DNA from 2 places in the Arthrobacter sp. UYNi723 genome. Region 2 is predicted to be linked to the other one. Evidence: predicted binding sites of a transcription regulator. Region 2 holds the regulator's gene; the other holds the start of a gene.

Region 1 (3,403 bases), on a different contig from region 2:
GGCCCCAAGATGATCAACGCGCGGAGCGAGACTGTGCTGGAGAAGCCGGCCTTCCGCAAGGCCGTGAAGTCACGTCGCTGCGCTGTCCCGGCGGACGGGTACTACGAATGGAAGCAGGGCACCGGCAAAGCCAAGCAGCCCTACTACGTCCATCCAGGCAAAGGCAGCGGGCTGGTGTTCGCGGGCCTGTATGAGTGGTGGAAGGATCCGTCCAAGGCCGAGGGCGATCCCGGACGGTGGATGCTCTCCACATCCATCCTGACGGCAGATACGCCGCCGCCCGGTGCCGAGTCCACAATTTTCGGCAAGCTCACCGCCCTGCACGACCGCGTGCCGCTGCCCATGGACCGGGCCACGATGGCGTCGTGGCTTGATCCGCAGATCGATGACGCCGCCTTCCTCGTGGACCTGGTCCGGGCCCACGTGAAGGAAGTCGCGGCCGACTGGCATGTGGATTCGGTCGGCACAGAGGTGGGCAACGTACGCAACAACTCCCCGGAACTGATCCGGCCGGTGGAAGCCTTGTTCTAAACCGGCACTCGGGGCGACATGCCCCTAAACGGTGACCTTGCCGGCGTCGTCCACTGTCCACGTGGGGTTGTAGGCAACTTCCCAGCGGAAGCCGTCCGGATCGGCGAAATAGCCGCTGTACCCGCCCCAGGGCTGGGTGACCGGCGCGGCGACGATAGTGGCCCCGGCCGATGCCGCTTCCGCCATGACCCGGTCCACCGCCTCGGTGCTGGGCAGGTTGTGGCTGAGCGTGATGCAGGGGACCGGGCCGGGGACACTTACCCCCGCCTCGGCGTGCATCTGCGCGGCGTCCCACAGGGAAAGGATGAGGCCGTGGTTGACCTGGATGAACACCACATCACCGGGAAACTCGCGGTGGACAGGCCAGCCGAGGCCCTCCGCGTAGAACCGGCGGGAGGCGTCAACACTGTGAACGCCTAGTGAGATGAAGTCGACTCTGGGCTGCATGCTTCGATACTGTCAGAAGATGGCAACAATTCAAGGAAACGATAGGGACGCTTTGGCCGACAAAGAACAGCTCGCTGCGGTTCGGATTGCGGTAGACGAAGTTGACGAGCAGATTGTCACCCTCATTGCGCGGCGTGAACGCCTGATCCGGATCGCCGGAACCCTGAAGGGGGACGACGCTGAAGTCCGCGCCCCCGGCCGGGTGGAACGGGTGATCGAGCATGTCCGGGTCGCCGCGGAAAAGAAGGACATTGATCCGGACATTGTGGAATCAACTTACCGGGCCATGATCTCGGGGTTCATCAAACTCGAAATGAAGGTCCACAGAGAAAGCAGCTGACGCTGCCGCAGGTGCTGTCCGGACACGGTTCCGGCAGCACCTGCCCCGGTGTTCCCTAGAGCGCTTCGTCGACGGCGACGCCCGACTGGAACTCCCGGCCGTCAGCCTCGCTGAAGGCCGACATAATGTGGCCCTTGCCCAGGCCATGGACGGCCGCGACGGGGAAGTTGCCGGTGATGGTGCTGCCCGAGTGCGTCACGCCGCCAAGATCATAGTTTTCCTCGGCGCTCTGGTCATGACTGAACGAGTAGAAGGCAATGGCCTCCCCGTTCATGAACTCAATGCCCAAGCGTCTTTGCGATGAGTAATCAGGGCTCGCCGCCACCAGTCCCACTACGTACGCACCTGCCCCCGGTATGTTGCCGTCGATATCAAAGGTTGCCACGAGCTTTTCGTCCTGGGCCTTGATGCTTACGTGCTTGAGGAGTGCGTCATTGGTGCTCATGCCACAATCCTGCCTCCCTGCTGCCCGTCCGTCCACCCCTGTCTAGGTTTTGTCGGAGCGTCGTCGTAGACTCAAGGTATTCGAACATGTATTCGAATACCTTGCTTTTGCATCAGCATTTTGCATCAGCTCCGTTCAGTTCCGGGAGGCGCCCATGGGTATGTTCAGCGAGTCCGTGGACGTCGTCTGCACCCCCGCCGGCCAGCCGCTGAACCTCCAGTGGGCCGGACGGCACTACACGGTGTGCGCCGAGCCTGTCCGGTGGTATGAACGCCGGCAGTGGTGGGCCGAGGAACGCCGTGCGCCGCTCGGCAGCGGGCCGGGGCTGGTGGACCACGAAATCTGGCGCGTCCAAGTGCGGGAGGACCCGCGGAGTGCCGGCCCCCGGGATGCAGGAGAGCCGCTCACCCTGGACCTGAGCAGGCATGTCGGCAGCGGCCGCTGGAGGTTCCTGCGGATCCACGACGCCCTCCGGCCCCAAACAGCATGAGCTTCTCCCACCTTCACGTTTCCACGGCCTTCAGCGCACACTATGGCGTGGCCTGGCCCGACGAACTGGCCCAGGTTGCCGCCGCGGACGGCGCAACCGCGCTCGCCTGCACGGACCGGGACGGCCTCTACGGCACCATCAAACACCTCAAAGCCTGCATGGAAGCCGGCATCGACCCCATCGTAGGAGTGGACCTTGCGGTTTTCGACGACGACGGCGACCACCGCACCCAGCTCGCCGGCAGGGTGGTGGTGCTCGCCCGCGGACACAACAACGGGGCGGGCTACCGCGCACTGTGCCGGCTGGTGTCCGATGCCCATGCCCGCACCTCCGGCAAAGCCGGGGGAGCGGTGCCCGTGGCGGTCACCCGCGCCGAACTCGCCTCCCGCACGCTCGACCCCAAAACCCTGAAACCGGTCCTGACAGTCCTGATCGGCCCGGATTCCGACGTCGGACGGGCCATGAGCGGCCGGCGCTACCTTCGTCCGCGCACTCTTTTCAAAAGCTGGCTGGACGCCATGCCCCCAAGAACCCTGGTGGCGGAAGTCGTTTCCCAGCTCACTGCCCCCGGGGCACCCCTGAGCACCGCCCACGCAGTACGAATGCTCAAACTCGCGGAAGAACACCACGTACCGGCCGTGCTCACCAATGCGGTCCGCTACTGCGCAGAGGACGGGGCCGCCACAGCTGACGTGCTCGACTCCGCCCGGACGCTGAAGTCCCTCCCCGAACTCGCGGCCGAACCGCTGCTCCAGCCCAACGGGCAGGCCTGGTTCAAATCATCAGCGCAGATGCTTCAGCTCGGCAAGGAAATCATCCGCGCCGCAGGGTATGGCGCAGCGGACCTCAAACAGCTGATGGCGCAGACCGAGGCGCTCGCCGACTTCTGCCGGATTGACCCGGTGACTGACATGGGCTGGAAGCAGCCGGTGGTCCCCGAGGCATCGGTCATTGGCATCAGCCAGGACCCGCACGATGAACTGGTGCAGCGCTGTGAGGCCGGGATCAGCAGGCGGTTCCCCGGAATATCAGGCTCAGCCCACAAGGACATGCGCTCGCGGCTGGAGCACGAGCTGGGAATCATCAGAAACCTCGGGTTTTCCTCCTATTTCCTCACGGTCGCGGAGGTCTCCCGGATGATCATGGACAT
Region 2 (3,403 bases):
GAGAAGACCACCACGGGCGACCGTGACGAACTCCTGCCCGGCGTTACTGACCGGGCCTGGCGGCAGGTTTCGGTGACGTCCATGGAATGCCTGGGGGCCCAAAAATGCCCCATGGCAGCCGAATGCTTCAGCGAACTGGCGCGCCACGACGCCGCCGAGGCCGACGTCGTGGTGACCAACCATGCCATGCTCGCCGTCAGCGCCTTTGAAGGCCTGGCAGTGCTTCCCGAATACGACGTTGTGGTGGTGGACGAGGCCCACGAACTGCAGGACCGCGTCACCGGGGCGGTGTCGGGTCAACTCTCCGTGGCAATGGTCCACGCTGCGGCGTCGGGCGCACGGAAACACACGGCCATCACCGTGGATGCGCTCAACGCCGCTGCCGCCAACCTGGAACTCGCCCTTGCCGGAGTGCCCAACGGGCTGCTCCCCAACGGCCTCAACGACGAACAGCTGGACTGCGTGGACCAGTTGCGTGAGGCCTGCCGCGCTGCCCTGTCCGATTCCAAGGGTGACGGCAGCCAAACGGCCGACGGCGGCCGGCAGCTCGCGCGCTCACGCCTGATGCTGATCCTCGAACTTTGCGAACGGCTGATTGTTGCCCGGGAAAACCGGGAAGTGGTGTGGTTCTCCCGCGCAAGTTCCTTCGATCCGCAGCATGGCTATGCGCAGCCCGACGAGTCCGCGCCGGCCCTGGTCAACATCGCGCCGCTCAGCGTTGCCGGCAAGCTCCGCGAGGGGCTTTTCGCCGGCCACACCGTGGTGCTGACCTCTGCAACGCTTGCCATCGGCTCAGCCTTTGAACCGGCTGCCGGCGGCTTGGGACTGGTGGGGGAGGGCGCGCCCAGCTGGACCGGGATCGACGTCGGATCGCCCTTTGACTATCCCAAGCAGGGGATCCTTTACGTCGCAGGGCACCTCCCCAAGCCAGGCCGCGGGGCGTCGCCGGAGGCCCTCGATGAACTTGAGGCGCTGATCCGGGCGTCCGGCGGCGGTGCCCTGTGCCTGTTTTCGTCCCGGCGTGCGGCCGAGGAGGCCGCTGAGGCGATGCGTCCCCGGCTTGGCCTCAGCATTCTCTGCCAGGGCGACTCCACCATGACGGCCCTCGTGAAGCAGTTCGCCGACGAGCCCGATACCTGCCTGTTCGGCACCATGTCCCTGTGGCAGGGCGTAGATGTTCCGGGTGGATCATGCCGGCTGGTGGTGATCGACCGCATTCCGTTCCCGCGGCCGGATGACCCGCTGATGACCGCACGGTCCCGCGCCGTTGCGCAGGCCGGCGGAAACGGCTTTATGGCGGTATCGGCGACCTACGCGGCCATCCGCCTGGCCCAGGGCGCTGGCAGGCTGATCCGTTCCACCGGAGACAAAGGCGTGGTGGCCGTGCTTGATTCCCGGCTTGCCACCGAGCGCTACGCCGGATTCCTCCGCGCCGCGCTGCCACCGTTCTGGCCCACCACGGACCGCAAAACGGCGTTCGCCGCCCTGGAAAGGCTGGCCGGGAAGGGCGCCTGACTGAACGCGGATCCTGCGAGGGTCCTACAAGCCAGGGCCCGTCCTAACCAGGGCGCTTCCTAGCCAGCGCGTGCAGCGCCGGCTGGCGTCCTATAGCGACCGCAGGACCGAGACGACCTTGCCCATGATTGTGGCGTGATCGCCCAGGATGGGCTCGTACTGGGTGTTCTGCGGCAACAGCCACGTGTGGCCATCGCGCTGGCGGAAGGTCTTGACGGTGGCTTCGTCGTCCAGCAGGGCCGCGACAATATCGCCGTTGGAGGCGTCTGCCTGCCGGCGGACCACTACCCAGTCGCCGTCGCAGATGGCAGCGTCCACCATGGAGTCGCCGGCCACGCGCAGCATAAACAGCTCACCCTGGCCCACGAGCTGCCGGGGCAGGGGCATCACGTCTTCCACCACCTGATCAGCAAGGATGGGCCCGCCAGCCGCGATCCGGCCCACCAAAGGCACCATGGCGGTGTCCATGGCAGAGGGCAGTTCGGTGACCGTTCCGCCGATGCCGTGCAGCACTGAGGGCTTGGTTGTCCCGTTGGACTTTGTGGACCCGCCGTCCAGCGTCAACGGCATCAGGACTTCCATGGCGCGCGGACGCTTGGGGTCCCGGCGAAGGTATCCCAGCTTCTCCAGTTGTGAGAGCTGGTGGGTCACGCTCGACAAACTCGCCAGGCCCACGGTGTCACCGATTTCACGCATCGACGGCGGATAGCCGTTGTCATTCACCGAGCGCTGGATGGTTTCAAGGATCTTCTTTTGGCGGGCGGTGAGCCCCTTGGGGGTCCGTTGGGGCTGGCGGCGCTGCGGTGTCGCCTTGCCCTCGGCGGCTGGTGCTGCCATGTTCGCCAATGCCTTTCGGTTGTCCGGCTCCGCTCCGGCCGCTGGTGCCTGGAACGCCCCGGGGCTGGTGTCGGAGTTGATTGTCAGACCCTGCTGATCAACTACAGAGGTGGTTGTTCTTTGATCCAAACGTAGGCCAGCCACAGGCCTTTTTCAAACATTTGTTCTAGCGAGTCTCGACAATATTCGTTGATAAGTGCTAAAAATGAAGAAGCAAAGTTCGAACATGTGTTCTACTCGTTGCTTGCGGATTCGAATATTCGAATTTATGGACGGCTCAGGCCGGTACCGGCAAGTGGACGCGGAGGGCGCGCCGGGCAGCACAGTATGGTCCAGGAGGGCTCATTTCATGTCAGCTATATCTGCTTCGCAGGACTCGCGTCCGCAGCTCATTTCCGTGCAGGACCTCACCTCGCGGCAGTGGTCCGCACCCGTTTCGACGTCGGGTTCGGCGCCAAGGCAGCGCAGGGAATCGTTGCCGCCGCTGCGCCTGACCCGCAGGGGCCGGATTGTCCTCATCGGCATCCCGCTGGTGATCCTTGCCGCAATCCTGCTTTCCCTGGCGGGTTTCCTCAACGCCCCGGCAAAGGCCGCCGATTCTGCCGCCGACCTGTCACTGACGCCAACAGTCTCGGTCACGGTGCAGGCCGGCCAGTCACTCTGGGCCATTGCCAGTGCGGTGGCGCCCGAGCGTGATCCCCGTGATGTCATCGCGGATATTGCCCAGTTGAACAACCTTTCCGCCGGGGGCGTTGTCCCCGGACAGCAACTCTTCGTCCCCACCAGGTAAAGAGCCTGCAGGCTCGGGCGTGTGCCGCCGCAGGCCGTCACATTTTCCGGCCGTCTGCTTCGGACCTAAACTGTTCAGGTGAATGACCAGCTAGAGCGTCTGAACAGACTTCCCCTCCGGACCAACCTCCGCGGACTGACCCCGTACGGTGCCCCGCAGCTGGATGTACCTATCCTGCTGAACGTCAACGAAAACACCCATGGCGTCCCGGCGGACGTACGAGCCGCGATCAGCGTGGCCGTGACGGAAGCCGCGGCAGGC

The links. Region 2 encodes LexA, which represses DNA repair genes until DNA is damaged. Its sites were predicted from a motif close to TCGAACANNTGTTCGA; they were not measured.
Region 1: ACVWY0_RS10220 (DUF6504 family protein) is a predicted target of LexA. The motif match lies at 1,844-1,859, and genes of this name have one in related genera.

What each region holds. Positions count from the first base shown of each region.
Region 1 is NZ_JBSRZM010000010.1:132,442-135,844, reverse strand. It holds gene ACVWY0_RS10240 (SOS response-associated peptidase) at 1-531, shown strand, start outside; gene ACVWY0_RS10235 (VOC family protein) at 556-978, opposite strand; gene ACVWY0_RS10230 (chorismate mutase) at 998-1,318, shown strand; gene ACVWY0_RS10225 (hypothetical protein) at 1,374-1,763, opposite strand; gene ACVWY0_RS10220 (DUF6504 family protein) at 1,918-2,253, shown strand; gene ACVWY0_RS10215 (DNA polymerase III subunit alpha) at 2,250-3,403, shown strand, end outside.
Region 2 is NZ_JBSRZM010000024.1:27,243-30,645, forward strand. It holds gene ACVWY0_RS17005 (ATP-dependent DNA helicase) at 1-1,515, shown strand, start outside; gene lexA (transcriptional repressor LexA) at 1,606-2,352, opposite strand; gene ACVWY0_RS17015 (LysM peptidoglycan-binding domain-containing protein) at 2,702-3,142, shown strand; gene ACVWY0_RS17020 (histidinol-phosphate transaminase) at 3,221-3,403, shown strand, end outside.